Regions from separate parts of the Streptosporangium sp. NBC_01469 genome, predicted to be linked through region 3. Evidence: riboswitches for the same ligand, from Rfam matches in the RefSeq annotation. Region 3 holds a riboswitch; each other region holds the start of a gene.
What was found. A riboswitch is a leader RNA that binds a small molecule or an ion and turns the genes downstream of it on or off. The one in region 3 is predicted to bind cyclic di-AMP.
Positions count from the first base shown of each region.

Region 1 (3,760 bases), 3.7 Mb from region 3:
GGCCGTACGCGGGCTGCTGCTGGCCGTAACCCTGCTGCCCGTAGTCGGGCTGCTGGCCGTAACCGGGCTGGCCGTACTGCTGCTGCCCGTAGTCGGGCTGCTGGCCATAACCCGGCTGCTGCCCGTAGTCGGGCTGGGACTGCTGACCGTAGCCGGGCTGCTGCTGGCCGTAACCCGGCTGCTGGCCGTACCCGGGCTGGGGCTGCTGGCCGTAACCGGGCTGCTCCTGGGACGCCTGCTGACCGTAACCGGGCTGCTGCCCGTACGCCCCCGTCCCGCCCTGCTGCCCGTACGCGCCGGTCCCGCCCTGCTGGCCGTACCCGGGCTGGGACTGCTGACCGTAACCGGGCTGCTCCTGGGACGCCTGCTGACCGTAGCCGGGCTGCTGCCCGTACGCGCCGGTCCCGCCCTGCTGCCCGTAGCCCTGCTGCTGGCCGTACTGCTGCTGCCCGTAGTCGGGCTGCTGGCCATACCCGGGCTGCTGACCGTAACCGGGCTGCTGGCCGTAGCCCTGTTGCCCGTAGCCCTGCTGGCCGTAACCGGGCTGACTCTGTCCTGGGCCGGTGTTCGGCTGTGAGGCCTCCGACCGATATCCCACAACTGTCACGTCGGGGTCGAGTTCGCCAGCGGCTCGACCCGCGTTGTGCTGTCCGTAATCCGGATACCCCGACGGTGTGCGATCGCGGTCGGGATCATCCTGTGGATACGGCGGCTGTCCGGTGCTCACCGCGTCACCTCACTTAGACTGCGCATGTGGCAAATGTCAGACGCACATGCTTGCTGCTGCACAAGGTATCGACATAGGTATCGACAGTCACCTTTCCGATCAGTCAGCTCTAAAGTCATCAGAGTCGGGCTCGCGTGTCAGGTGCAGCAGCATCCGGGTGTTTCCCAAGGTGTTGGGCTTGACGTGCTCCAGATCCAGGAACTCCGCCACACCCTCGTCGTAGGAGGCGAGAAGTTCGGCGTAGACCTCGGGGGCGACGGGCGTGCCCTGGATCTCCCGGAAACCGTGCCTGGTGAAGAAGTCGACCTCGAAGGTCAGGCAGAAAACCCGGCGCAGGCCGAGTTCGACGGCCGTGCGAATGAGCGCGGAGACGATCCGGTGGCCGATTCCCATCCCCCTGCGGCCCGGATCGACGGCGACGGTGCGGATCTCGGCCAGATCCTCCCAGAGGACGTGGAGTGCCCCGCAGCCGACGACCTCCCCCTCCGCGTCGGTGGCGACCCAGAACTCCTGGACGTCCTCGTACAGGGTGACGGTGGCCTTCTCCAGCAGGCGCGGGCCGGCGCCGCCGTAGGTGTCGACGAGCCGCCTGACGGCGCGGACGTCCGGGGTGCGGGCACGGCGGACCGTGATCTCGGGGCCCGCGCCGGACGCGGGCGAGTCCGGCTCCGCCCCCTCGGATCCGGCGCGCCACTCCCCGCCGCCGGGAGCGCGAACGACCGGTGCGGGAGAATGCTCAGCAAGCTGCTCCATGACCATTCAGCGTACGTCCTCACCGGTCTTCAATTACGGCTCGCCCTTAACTCGCAGCCCACAGCCCTCACGTGACCCTTGGTAATCGTTTTACCACACTGAGCGCACGACTCCTCTCGTGTGCCACAACTCACCTTTGGCACGGTCCCGGACCTGGGAAGACCTCCGCCGCACCCGTCACCCACGAGGCAAAGGCAGCGTAATGGCCATGTTGATCATATTGCCATGTGATCTTTCCGTGACATTTCAGTTGCGAAACCTCTACTGAATTCGCAGTTCTGGTTGAGCAGGAACCACGGGTGCACTAATCTCCGTGCTCGATGTCAGAGACGTAAAAAGCCTGACCCGCCGAATCCCCCACCAGCGGGGAACCGGGGACCCACCACGTCCTCCGGGGTGAATCCGAGTGCCACCGGCGCACCCGGTAGGGCTGCCTCCGGCCCGAACCCGTCAGCTAACCCGGTAGGCGGCCGAGGAGAGGAGCCTGTTGGTGAAGCGCACGCGCGACCGCGGAGGAAAGCACACGGGCGACGACGCCCGCCGTCGAGAACGCGCGCCGCGAGGGCTGCGCCGCCGCATGGCGGTCATCGGCCTGGCATTCGCCACCCTGACCCTCGGCACACCGCTGGTGGCGGCCACCGCCGATCCCGAGCCCAGCCTCCAGCAGCTGGCCAAGCAGGCCGAGAAGCTGCACGAGGAGATCGGCACCCTCGCCGAGCGGTACAACGGCGAGCGGGTCAAGCTCAAGCAGGCCCAGCGGGCCGCGGAGAGCGCCAAGAAGACCCTGGCGTCGAGCGAGTCCGAGCTGGCCATCCGCCGCACCAAGGCCACCCTTCTGGCGCAGAGCACCTACATGTCGGGCGGCCTCAACTCCGGGCTCGCCTTCACGCAGGCTACGGATCCCGACACCTTCCTCGACCAGGCCACCACCAACTACGCGCTCCAGCAGCAGCAGAGCGAGGAGGTCGCCCAGGTGGCCCGATCGATCGAGGCCGCCGAGCGGGCGCAGGCCAGCGCCAAGGCGAGGACCTCGGAGGTCAAGAAGCTCCTGGCGGAGCTCGACGGCAACCGGACCAAGATCGAACGGCTGGTCGCGCGGGTCGAGAGCAATCTGTTCAGCGAGGTGCGCAGCAGGGCCGTCAGCAACAGGGGCGCCAGGGTGAAGACCAACGTGCCCATCGTGGGCAGCGGCAAGGCCGCGGAGGCCACCCGCTGGGCGCTCACCCAGCAGCTCAAGCCGTACGTCTGGGGCGCCGAGGGTCCCAACTCCTTCGACTGCTCCGGGCTGGTCATGTGGGCCTACCAGAAGGTCGGCATCAGCCTGCCGCACTACACCGGCAACCAGTGGACCGCGGGCACCCACGTCACCAGGAACGAGCTGCGCCCCGGCGACCTGGTCTTCTTCTACAGCGACCTGCACCACGTCGGGATCTACATCGGCGCGGGCCTGATGGTCCACGCGCCCCAGACGGGTGACGTCGTCCACATCGCCACGATCGACAACCGGCCCTTCGCCGGAGGCGTCCGCATCGCCGACTGAACGTGCCCGGCCCGCACGCGTGTCCGGCCCGACCTGCCGGACACGCGGCGGTGCTAGATCAGGCGGCGGCGGGCGGCCCAGGCCACGGCCTCGATCGCCGTGGCGACACCGATGCGGTCGCAGATGCCTCTCAGCCTGCGCCTGACGGTCCGCCCGCTGATGTCGAGGCGACGACCCACCCGATCCACCGTGACACCCTTGGCGAGCTCAGCCAGCAGCACGAGGTCGTCGTCGCTGAGACCGATATCGCTCATGCCCAGGGGGCTGTCGCCATGGCGTGAATCCACTTCTGGATATGCCATCAAGAGTCACTCCCCCCACTCTGGAAACCGGGTGCGAGACGCCGGAAATGAATACCGTCCGCCAGGAACGGTAAACGCCTTGTTCAAAGGTCGTCAAGTTCCACTCTTCATAGCGTGCGTCCAGTATTGACATAGTAGGCGCTACATGAAGTACTCATGATATGTCAGTGCCTTTGCGGCTATGTCATGACCGAGCCTGGGCACGAGGCGGCAAGCACCCCCTGGCTGCGGCGATCGAAGTCCTGGCAGAACAAGGTTTCGCCGAAACCGCCGCTCCGCCGGGCGCGCCGGGGCCGGCCCTCCGGGGATCCGGCCCGCCCGCATTTCTCGGGAAAAACGGATCTCTTCCCGATACTCTTCGACGACCATGGTCACTCACCACCTTGACAGCACCCCACGAAAAACACGGAAATATGAGGGTCAAGGGAGCAGTTTTGC
Region 1 is NZ_CP109465.1:1,255,867-1,259,626, forward strand. Features, by position in the region: gene OG587_RS05675 (RDD family protein) at 1-607, opposite strand, end outside; gene OG587_RS05680 (amino-acid N-acetyltransferase) at 827-1,480, opposite strand; cyclic di-AMP (ydaO/yuaA leader) riboswitch at 1,817-1,965, shown strand; gene OG587_RS05685 (NlpC/P60 family protein) at 1,971-3,020, shown strand; gene OG587_RS05690 (LuxR C-terminal-related transcriptional regulator) at 3,074-3,274, opposite strand.
Region 1: linked by a shared signal. The riboswitch ahead of OG587_RS05685 (NlpC/P60 family protein) and the one ahead of OG587_RS36240 (CHAP domain-containing protein) in region 3 are both predicted to bind cyclic di-AMP.

Region 2 (3,760 bases), 3.6 Mb from region 3:
GGTCGCAGGCACACTGCCCGACCCGATCAGCAGACGCTACCGGCTCGAGGACGCCGTGCAGGCCTACCGCGACCTCGCCACCGCACACACCCGCGGCAAGCTCGTCGTCTCCATGGACCTTCGATGAATCCTTCGATGAATGGATCTTCGATGATGCGCACTGTCGAATACGACCGGTACGGCAGCGCGGAGGAGCTGGCCGTACGCACCGTTCCCGCGCCTGAGCCCCGGGCCGGAGAGGTGCTCATCCGCGTGCACGGCTCCAGCATCAACCCGATCGACGTGAAGATCCGCTCCGGCGGCATGAAGATCATGTCCGGGCGGCGTTTCCCCAAACGGACCGGGCTGGACTTCGCCGGCGAAGTGACCGCGCTCGGCGCAGGAGTGAGTGACCTGGCCGTCGGGCAGCGGGTGTGGGGATTCCTCGGCGACGTGGCGGGCCGCGCGGGAGCCGCGGCCGAATACCTCACTGCCAAGCCGTCCGCCGTCAGCGCGGCGCCGACCACAGTTGGCCTGGTGAGGGCAGCCGCCCTGCCCAGCGTCGGCGTGACCGCGTTGCGTGCGCTACGCGATGTGGTACGGCTCAAGCCAGGTGAAGACCTGTTGGTGGTCGGCGCCAGCGGCGGGGTGGGCAGCGCCGCGATCCAACTGGGCCAGGCCATGGGCGCCAAGGTCACCGCCGTGGCCAGCCCGGCCAACCACGCCTTCTGCCGCGACCTCGGCGCCGGCCATACCCTCGACTACGCCGCCCCAGACCGTCTGAGTGGCGACTTCGACGTGATCCTCGACTGCCATGGCACCTCGCTCGACGCCTACCGGCGCCTGCTTCGCCCGCGCGGCAGGATGATGACCACCTCCGCCGATGCGATGGCCTTCGCGTTGCGCTCGGCCGTCCTGCCAGGGCCACGCGTGCGCCTGATGATGGCCCGCTCCCGCCGAACGGACCTGGCGGCACTCGCCGACTACGTCGACCAGGGCAGGCTGCGCCCGATCGTGGAGGAGATCTACCAACTGCAGGACATCGGACACGCCCACCAAGCAGCTGAGACCGGCCACGCTCGAGGCAAGAAAGTGATCACTGTCCTGGTTGATCACGATGCCGATCAGCCCGGCCCCGTTCAGTGACAACCGGCACCGACCGAGCAGGGCGCCCAGTTCGGCTACCGAGATCTGCGTGACCATCCAGACAGTCACCCCCAACAACGGCCGGCAGGATCATGAGAATGAAGTGCCGAGTTACCGATTGGCATCGGCACTTCGCGGGTTGTGAGGTATGTAACGGTCGACGCACTGTGGTTGGTCTCTTTGCAGCGGTAAGCGATCAGGCCATTACATAGCGCTCACGAACTCGTGTTGATAACCCATAATCCGATCTTGTCCGTTACTGAGGACTTCCGGACACGTAGATCACCATCACCGAACATCACTCCACCAGGGCGATCCTCCGCACAATCAAGATCGAAAGCGGTCTGCGCCAGAACCGGAACGTACGTTGACGACTCCCTGCCGACCCCGTTCAGCGCCCCCTCTGACCTGACCGGACCGGCTTAACGTACGAAACGGTTCCGTTGCGGGTCCACCCCCGCCGCCGGATTAAAGATCGTCGAGGCGGGTCTCCGGGGGGTGATCCACGGCGCCCGCGCGTGCGCCGGGCGCCGAAGTCGTCCGGCCGATCGCCCGGGAACGGTCCATCCGCCGGGATCAAACCTGGATCATGGTAAGTGTGATGAATATTACAGAATTGTGATTTATCAGGGTGTGATGCGAAGGATGTGACGAGAGTCATATCTCAATAGCATAAATAGTCATTAAGCAGGGGTAACAGGAAGATCAAGAGGCTCGTTCGACCTCCTGATTTTGAGAATGCTTTGCCGAAAGTTGGAGATCGGGGTAACTTCTGGCGTCGCGACGTGCAAGCCACGCCGTCGCGGCGAATGTCGGTCTTCGGGCCGGTGTCCCTATAGAAATCCAACCGGCCGCCGTGCCCCCACCCGGGGGCAGGGCTCATCACGGCGGCCCGCCGAATCCATGCAGCCAGGAGGCATGGAACCGGGGACCCAAAAGGCCCAGCACAGCGTGGCCAGGGGTGAATCGGCATATTTGTGCCGTAGGGCATCTTCCAAGCCCGAATCCGTCAGCTAACCCGGTAGGCATCAGTGGAAGTCCCAAGGAGAAATCCTGTCTACCACCCCGCACAACCCCCGTCTGTCGCGCCTTTTCCGCCTTTCCATCGGCGGTATCGCCCTCACGTTGACCGCCTCAGCCGGAGCGGTCACCCTCGGGTCCACGGCGGCGCAGGCGACGGCGGACGGTCCCTCCGAGATCCTGGTCAACAGCGCGGCCGGCGTTTCGGAGAAGGCCGAAAGCACCACGAAGACCGCCACTCGGGCCACGACCACGGCGAAGGCCAAGGGCAAGGGCAAGACCAAGCTGAGTAGGGCGGCACTGCAGAAGGTCCGGGCCGGCAAGGCGGTCTCGGCGGCGAAGAAGCAGATCGGCGATCCGTACCGGTGGGGAGCCTCCGGTCCCGGAGCGTTCGACTGCTCGGGGCTCGTCCGATACGCCTGGCGCAAGGCGGGCGTGTCCCTCCCCAGGGTCACGCACAGCCAGTACAGGTCGATCAGGAAGAAGGTCTCGTGGAGCAAGTTGCACCCCGGTGACCTGCTGTTCTTCAGCGGGAAGGGCCACGTCGGCATGTACGTCGGCAAGGGCAGGATGGTCCACTCGCCGAGCAGCGGCAAGACGGTTCGCATCGTGAGGCTGGCGGGCTACTACAGGTCCTCCTTCGCCGGAGCGGTGCGACCCGGAGCCTGAACCCGCGTCCGGGCACGGAGCCCGGGGCCCGCGCGCCGAGCGCGGAACCCGAGACCCGCGCCTGAGCACGGCGTCCGAAGTACGGCGTCCGAGTACAGGAGCCCGAGCCCGCGTCCGGGCACGCGCCCGAAGGCACGTGCCCGAGCACGGAAAAGCGGCCCCGGCCCTCCCCGCGGAGGGCCGGGGCCGCTCCATGCCGGTCGAGTACCATCGGCTCGTATGTCCGTCCCGAAAGGGCGCCGCGCCGTGCTCGCCGGGATGCTGGCGCTGATGAGCGCCGGTCCGTTCGCCGGGACGGGACCCCTCCTGGCCGGAGCCGCCCCGCTCCCGCGCGTCCCCCGCCACCTTTCCCCGTACGACGCCGGGACCCTCCCGGACGCCACCCCGAGCCCGCGCGACCTCCGAGACCTGTGGCCGGGCGCCGCCGTCACCGTCCGGGGTGAGCACTCCCTCGTGATCGGCCACGGCGTCCCGGCCGCCGTCCTGCGGGATCTGGCGGCCAGGGCCGACCGGGCCCGCGCGACGATCGCGGAGATCTGGGGGCCGGTCTTCGCGGTGATTCTCTTCCCCGCCACCGACGCCGAGGCCGCGGCGCTCGCCGGGGCCGGGAGCACCCACGGGCTGGCCGCGATGGCGACCGCGGACCGGGTGATCGTCCTGCCGTCGGGATACGCCAGGCTCACCGCGACCGGCAAAGACGTGGTGATCACCCACGAGCTCGCCCACGTGGCCACCGGCGCGACCCGCGGCGGGCGGGTGCCGATGTGGCTGTCGGAGGGCTTCGCCGACTACGCGGGCTACCGCGACGCCGGGATCGCGGTGCGCACGGCCGCCGCCGAGCTGGCCGCCGAGGTGCGCTCGGGCGTCCTGCCCGGCCGCCTCCCGGCCCCGGCCGACTTCGCCCCCGGCGCGCCGCGGCTCGCGCAGGCGTACGAGGAGGCGTGGC
Region 2 is NZ_CP109465.1:4,697,046-4,700,805, forward strand. Features, by position in the region: gene OG587_RS20960 (NADP-dependent oxidoreductase) at 1-127, shown strand, start outside; gene OG587_RS20965 (NAD(P)-dependent alcohol dehydrogenase) at 151-1,125, shown strand; cyclic di-AMP (ydaO/yuaA leader) riboswitch at 2,009-2,168, shown strand; gene OG587_RS20970 (C40 family peptidase) at 2,251-2,814, shown strand; gene OG587_RS20975 (hypothetical protein) at 3,034-3,760, shown strand, end outside.
Region 2: linked by a shared signal. The riboswitch ahead of OG587_RS20970 (C40 family peptidase) and the one ahead of OG587_RS36240 (CHAP domain-containing protein) in region 3 are both predicted to bind cyclic di-AMP.

Region 3 (3,760 bases):
TGAGGCCCATCGCGCCCTCGTCCAGGGCGATGATGTCGGCCGCGCCGCTGCCGGCCTGCAGACGCTGGAGCAGCTGCGGGAGGTAGACGTCCTCGAAACGGTCGGTCAGGTTCTGGTACTTGACCTGGATGTTCGGGTGCGCCGCGTTCCACGTCTCCACGGCCTTGTCGTAGCCGAAGTTCTCACCGCCGCCGAAGGTGTGCACGGTGATGGTCACCGGCTCGGCCGCGGCGGCGGAGCTACCGCCCGCGGCGGGCTCGGCGGGCTCGCTGGAACTGCACGACGTGATGGCCAGGGCGGTGGCCGCCATGACCGCGACGGCGGCGAGCCTGCCGTGCCGCTTGTTGTTCAACATTCCGGACCCCTCTCAGGTGGTCGCCCGAATCATTGGGAGGCGACATCGCGGACCGGTCCCCGACAAACGCGGTCCTCGCGACGAGGTCGTTCCTCAATGTGCTTTGGGAGCGCTCCCACGAAGAGTGGACGATGGGCAACCAGGACGTCAATATGCCGAAACTCAACCGTTACATCCGGCTGTTTTAGGTGGGACTATCAGCATGAAGTGGGGATATACCACCCATACGGGTTATTGGGAGCGCTCCCATCTCATGGACATACAGTCGGGGCATTTCGTGTCCGTGTGGGGGCTCGCGGGGAGAGTGGAGGCGGCGGGGGACGGAACGCCGTCAGGGGCACCGCTCGTTCGAGCGGTGCCCCTGGGAGCGTGCGGACCGGCCCGCGTTCACCGGCGGGGGAGCCGGGTGCCCGCGCCGTGGGGGGCGCGGGGCGGGTGCGGGTCAGTTGGAGTAGACCGGGTAGCCGTAGCCGACGACCTGGGAGACGGGCCTGACGCGCTGCTCGACGTCGCCGTTGCCGGTGTTGCCCTCGATCGTGGTGATCGTGCCGTCCCCGTTGTCCTTCTTCACGAAGCCGACGTGGTCGATGCCGTCGATGCTCTTGCCGCCGGCCCAGTCGAAGTAGACGACCGCGCCAGGGGTGGGGATGGTGCCCCAGTGTCCGTTGTTCTTGAACCACTTGGCGTGGGCGACGGTGTAGGCGTCCCAGCCCATCGTGGGGCGGATGCCGGCCATCTCGCCGACCCAGGAGACGAACATCGCGCACCAGGGGGCGTTGGCGTAGTCGTACACGGTGTTGCCGCCGTCGCGGGCGAGGGTCTCCTTGGCGCGAGGGGTCGACATGTACCAGGAGTGGAACTTGGTCCCGCCGCCCTGGGCGTTCTCGCGGACGCCGATCTGCTTCGAGGCGAGGTCCAGGACCTGCGCGGCGGAGACCTTGGGGAGCCTCTCGGCCGCGATCTGGAGCGGGGTCTTCGCGGACTTGGAACTCTGGGCCTTGGCGTCGACGGGCGGTGCGTTCACGACGCCGTGACCGTCGGCCAGAGCTACGCCGGTGGTGCCGGTCGCCAGGACGGCACACGCGCCCAGGACGGCGCACACCGCACGGGGGGTGGAGATGAGGCGATGCTTAGTCATACGGGGGTTCGACTCCTTGCTTCGCTTCCATTCCGCCTACCGGGTTAGCTGACGGGTTCGGGCTGGGAAGTGCCCTACGACGCACGAGTGCGTTGATTCACCCCAGGAACGTGGTTCCCCGGTTCCGCAAACCTCGCGGATTCGGCGGCCGTGCTCACCGATGGCGGAGGGTTCCGCCGGGTGGAGCGCGGTCGGGCAATGTGACGGCAATGCGCAGACCTGGATAGACCTAGACAATTGCCATGAACAGGACGAACGTACGCCAACAGGACAGACGATTACAAGTAGGACACATTGCCCTGACTTGGCGGTACGTCCGAAATAAGGCGGTACGGCGAGGTGTTACCCGGCGCGGGACAGGGAGTGGATCATGCTCGTCCGGTGCCGGACGCGCCTTCCCTCTGCGGGCGGGACGGTGTCCGGAATCCCCTGCGTCCACGGCGATCCAGGCTTTCCGGACCCGCCTGCGAGGCGTCGGGTGGGGGGTGCTATCGCGCGAGGAGGGAGCCCCCGATCGACGGTGATGCGCCCGACATATTATCGAACAAGTATTCGATAGTAAAAAGTATACGGATGGTAGGGGTTCTCCCATGGAAGAGCTGGGGGCCACACCCTGGGATCCGGCGGCTCGTGGCCGCGTCCTGAGGGGTTTTCGCAGCTCAGGAGGGTGAGATGGAGTCGTCGGCGGGTCTCGCCGCCCGAAGGGTAAAGGAATGCGCCCCCGAAAGGGCTCGACGCCCGCGAAGGTAAAAGCGCAAGGTAAAGGAACACGCTTTCCGGGAGGCCTCGCCGCCCGCGAACGGTAAAGGCGCGCGGGGCGAGGGAACGCGTCTCCGAAAGGGGTTCGCCGCCCGCCGGGAGCGAGGAAACGTGCCTCCGCGCTCTCGTGCCTCCGCGCTCTTGTGCCTTCGTGCCTTCGTGCCTTCGTGCCTTCGTGCCTTCGTGCCTTCGCGCCGGAGCGGGCGCCGGGCGCTCCGGGTTTCAAGTCCTCGAGCTCACGGCCCCGTGTCCGCAGGTCTCAGGTCTCAGATCTCAGATCTCAGATCTCCGAGCCGGACCACGCGCGGAACAGTGGGAGCAGGAACCGGTCGACCGTCTCCTCGACGAACTCCCGGTCCAGCGGCTTTCCGGTGAAGAACAGCCGGTACCACACCAGCGCCTCGGTGACCTTCCTGAGCTCCGCCGGGTCCACCGGTCCCGGCAGCTCGCCGCGCTCCCTGGCGCGGTCGAGCAGCGGGGTGGTGCCCGTGATGTCGGCGCGGGGCACGTTGTCGCGCAGGGCGGCGGCCAGGTCGGGGGAGGTGAGGAGCGCGGGGAACAGGCCGAAGATCATCGCGTGTTTCCGCTCCAGGATCCGGCAGAACCCGTCCACGACCTCGATCAGGTCCCCGCGCATCGATCCGGTGTCGGGCGGCGGCGCGACCTCGATTTCGAGGTGGTTGCAGATCAGGTCCACGACCAGCGCCTCCTTGCCCGGCCAGCGACGGTAGATCGTGGCCTTGCTGGCGCTGGCCCGCCTGGCGATCTGGTCGACGGACATCCGGTCGTATCCGACCTCGGACAGCAGCTCCAGAGTCGCGTCGAGGATCGCCCGTTCCCGCGCGGGATCGAGACGCAAGGTGCCTCCGGTGGTTCACGAGTCCTGTCTGATCTCCCAGAATCGTACGCCGGTCAGCTCCTCCGACCTCTCCCAGAGCCTCGCGGCCACGGCCGCGTCCAGCGCCTTCGGTGAGGGACGCAGCGGTTTCGGCCCCGGCCCGACGTACTGCCCGCCCCTCGCCTCGGGAGAGGTCGCCGCGTACAGGGACGGCAGGGCGCCCTTGGCGGGCGGCTGCAACAGCAGGCGCAGCAGGGCGTTGACGGGGCGGGTGAGGGCGCCCGCCTTCATGATGCCGGTGGCCGTCATGCCCGGGTGGGTCGCCAGGCTCAGCAGGGCCGCTCCGGAGGCGTCGGCACGGCGCTGCAGCTCCAGGGCGAACAGCAGGTTGGCCAGCTTGGAACGGCCGTAGGCGGAGAACCTGCCGTACCGGCGGTCGAGGGCCAGGTCGTCGAAGTCGATCGCGCCGACGGAGTGGGCGTCGCTGGAGACCGTGACCACCCGGGCGGCGGGGGCGGCCAGCAGGCGCGGCATGAGCAGCCCGGTCAGGGCGAAGTGCCCCAGATGGTTGACGCCGAACTGGGTCTCGAAACCGTCGACGGTGGTCCGCCGGGGCATCGGGCCCACTCCGGCGTTGTTGACCAGCAGGTCGAGCGGCCCGTCGACCGTC
Region 3 is NZ_CP109465.1:8,338,747-8,342,506, reverse strand. Features, by position in the region: gene OG587_RS36245 (ABC transporter substrate-binding protein) at 1-355, opposite strand, end outside; gene OG587_RS36240 (CHAP domain-containing protein) at 798-1,493, opposite strand; cyclic di-AMP (ydaO/yuaA leader) riboswitch at 1,512-1,650, opposite strand; gene OG587_RS36235 (TetR/AcrR family transcriptional regulator) at 2,533-3,111, opposite strand; gene OG587_RS36230 (oxidoreductase) at 3,127-3,760, opposite strand, start outside.

Region 4 (3,760 bases), 2.1 Mb from region 3:
CTCGGCGACCACTCGATCAACATCGCCTCGATGCAGGTGGCCCGTGACGCCAAGGGCGGCAAGGCGCTCATCGCGCTCACCGTCGACACCGCCATCCCGGCCGAGGTGATCGACCAGATCGGCTCGGAGATCGGCGCCGACAGCGGCCGTTCCGTCGACCTGGCCGACTAGCCGTCCCGCCGATGTGGCCGCCGCCCCGGAGACCGGGACGGCGGCCACATTTCGTCTCAGCATGTGAGAAGTGTGTACGCCGGGCGAGACGGCGTTTCCGTGGCCAGGTAACCTGGAATGAAATGCGCCAGGTTCTTGCCATTCCTACCTGCCGCGGCGGGGCCTGACAGGGGCAGGCCGGCGACTCGCCGCGGTGTCGTGGCGCCTGCCGGCTCCAAGCCCCCGTCGGCGGTCCGTGATCCGGACCCGCGACATCAGGCCTGGTCGGAGTCCCGACCGGAGTCTCGACCACCTTCCTTGCTCGCATGCGACCGAGACGAGATTCGCCATGTACGACATGTATCCCTGGAACCGTCCCGACGAGACCGAGGACGAGGCCATCGACGCGCTCCAGACCGCTCTGGACCGCAGGGACAACGGTGGTGCGCCCACCCGCTGAGCCCGTTCTCGCCGCCGGGGTCTCCACGGCCTTCCGGCGGTGACCCGCCGGCGTGTCTCATCCGCCGGTCACTGTTTCGGTCGCGAGCTTGACCCGCTCGGTCAGCTGAACCCCCTGCGGGTCGGGGCGCACCGCGCCGGCGAAGGAGTCGCGGCGCCAGGAGTCGAGTTTCTCCTCCTTGACCACGTCGCCGGTCTGCGGGGCGTGGACCATGTAGCCGGGCTTGGTGATCATGCCGACATGGCCGAGGCCGCTGAAGAAGACCAGGTCGCCGGCTCTGAGATCCCTCCAGGCGATCTTCTTGGGGAACGCGTCGTACTGGTCGTAGGTGACGCGGGGGAGCTTGATCCCGGCGGCGCGGTAGGCGCGGAGCATCAGGCCGGAGCAGTCGAAGCCGCCGTGGCCGGTGCCACCCCAGACGTAGGGCGTTCCGCGCTTGGACATCGCCCAGTCCACGGCTTTCTGCCAGGCGGGCTTGACGTTCGTGGCCTTCAGCGCCTGCTTCAGCGCGGGGGTGTTGAGCGCGGCGGGCCCGGGGCCCGGGGGTGGGGAGACGGCCAGGGCGGCGGGCGAGGTCGCGAGCACCGCGGCGCCGGCGACGATCATCGAGGCGGAGATGGACAGGACGCGGGGGAGAACTGTGCCGGACAGGATGATTCCTTCCATAAGGCCGGCCGGGTGAGCTGTCGGGCTCGGGCGTGGAGGCCGCCCTACGGCGCGAGAACGCGCTGATTCGCCCCAAGGAATCCGCGTGATGGCGAGCGGGAACGCGCTCCGGGGGAGGAGCGGGGTTCCCGGGGGCCCGGCGGATTCCGGAAAGAGTGGTTCCCCGGCTCCGTGCGGGCCCGGTAAGGGGATGGCCCGTACGGATTAGGCATTGATGTGAATGGGAGGACCATAACGAAACCTCCCGAAAGGGTCAATACCGAGCAAAAAAGGACAAAGCGATCAGGCGTGTCACCGCGCGGTCACGTCCGAGGAGTGAGACCGGTGTTCGATCACCGAGACGGACCGGTAGGGTGCCTGCATGGATTCGCGTAACATTCGCCTGGCGGTCATCCCCGGGGACGGAATCGGAGTCGAGGTCGTCACCGAGGGACTGAAGGTCCTCGAAGCGGTCGGCACGAAGGTGGAGACCACCACCTACGACCTCGGCGCCAAGCGCTACCACGAGACCGGCGAGACCCTGCCGGACCCGGTCCTCGACGAGCTGCGCGGATACGACGCGATCCTGCTCGGCGCGGTCGGCGACCCCAGCGTGCCCCCGGGCATCCTGGAGCGCGACCTGCTGCTCAAGCTCCGCTTCCAGCTCGACCACTACGTGAACCTGCGTCCGGTCAAGCTCTTCCCCGGCGTCGAGACACCGCTGGGCAAGGCCCGCCCCGAGGACATCGACATGGTCGTCGTCCGCGAGGGCACCGAGGGCCTGTACGCCGGAGCGGGTGGCGTCATGCGCCGGGGCACGCCGCACGAGATCGCCACCCAGGAGTCGCTGAACACCGCCTACGGCGTCGAGCGCGTCGTGCGCTACGCCTTCGACAAGGCGCTCGGCCGCCCCCGCAGGAAGCTGACGCTGGTCCACAAGACCAACGTGCTCACCTACGCCGGTGACCTCTGGGCCCGCACCTTCGACCGCGTCAGCCTGGAGTATCCCGACGTCCAGACCGACTACTGCCACGTCGACGCGGCCTCGATGTTCTTCGTCAGCCAGCCGGAGCGCTTCGACGTGATCGTCACCGACAACCTCTTCGGCGACATCCTCACCGACATCGGCGCGGCGATCGCCGGTGGCATCGGCCTCGCGGCCAGCGGCAACGTCAACCCCGACCGCACCGCGCCGAGCATGTTCGAGCCGGTCCACGGCAGCGCCCCCGACATCGCGGGCCGGGGCAAGGCCGACCCGACCGCCACGATCCTGTCGGTCGCCATGCTCCTCGACCACCTCGGGATGGCCGCCGAGGCCGCCAGGGTCGAGCAGGCCGTCGCCGACGACCTGGTCGAGCGGCCGGCCGGACGGGCCGGCCGGACCACCCACGAGATCGGCGACGACATCACCGCCCGAGTAGCCGGCTGAGGAAGCCGCCTCCCTCTACCCCGACGCGCCTGGCGGCTCACCCGAGCCGCCAGGCGCGTTTTTTGTTTCTCCAGCACTGCCGGTTTTCGGCATGGATGGAGTAGTTTCCCGTTACCCGGTCCGACGCAGAATGGACCAGAGGGTAAGCCAGACACCAAGAGAAGGATCCGTGCGATGACCACCGCTCAGAAGCTCAGCTTCGACGTGCAGCTCTCCGACCACGCTCGCACCGCGGCAGAGCGCGAGCAGGTACTGGCGAGCCCGGGGTTCGGTCAGGTCTTCACCGACCACATGATCTCGATCGACTACACCGAGGGGGAGGGCTGGCACGACGCCGCGCTCGTGCCGTACGGCCCGCTCAGCCTCGACCCCGCGACGTCGGTCTTCCACTACGCGCAGGAGCTTTTCGAGGGACTCAAGGCCTACCGCCAGGAGAACGGCACGATCGTGACCTTCCGGCCGGAGGCCAACGCCGCCCGCTTCAACACCTCCGCGCGGCGGATGGCCATGCCCGAGCTGCCCGAGGAGACGTTCGTCGAGTCGCTGGAGCTGCTCGTCCAGACCGACCGCGAGTGGGTCCCGACCACGCCGGGACACAGCCTCTACCTGCGCCCCTTCATGATCGCCACGCAGCCGGCGCTCGGCGTCAACTACCCGTCCAGGACCTACAGGTACATGGTCATCGCCTCTCCGGCGGCGGCCTACTTCGGGGGCGGGAAGGCCGTAACCGTCTGGCTCTCCACCGAGTACACCCGGGCGGCCCCCGGCGGAACCGGCTTCGCCAAGTGCGGCGGCAACTACGCGGCGGCCTTCGTGGCCCAGCGCCAGGCCGTCGAGCAGGGCTGCGACCAGGTGGTCTGGCTCGACGCGGGCGAGCACCGCTACGTCGAGGAGATGGGCGGGATGAACCTGTTCTTCGTCTACGGCGACCGCCTGCTGACCCCGGCGCTCACCGGCACGCTCCTGCCCGGCATCACCCGCGACTCGATCCTCTCCTTCGCCGCCGACCTCGGCCTCCACGCCGAGGAGGGGCGCCTGTCGGTCGAGGAGTGGCAGCGGGGCTGTGAGACGGGCGA
Region 4 is NZ_CP109465.1:10,448,553-10,452,312, reverse strand. Features, by position in the region: gene serA (phosphoglycerate dehydrogenase) at 1-171, shown strand, start outside; gene OG587_RS45635 (C40 family peptidase) at 668-1,276, opposite strand; cyclic di-AMP (ydaO/yuaA leader) riboswitch at 1,264-1,497, opposite strand; gene OG587_RS45630 (3-isopropylmalate dehydrogenase) at 1,638-2,684, shown strand; gene OG587_RS45625 (branched-chain amino acid aminotransferase) at 2,859-3,760, shown strand, end outside.
Region 4: linked by a shared signal. The riboswitch ahead of OG587_RS45635 (C40 family peptidase) and the one ahead of OG587_RS36240 (CHAP domain-containing protein) in region 3 are both predicted to bind cyclic di-AMP.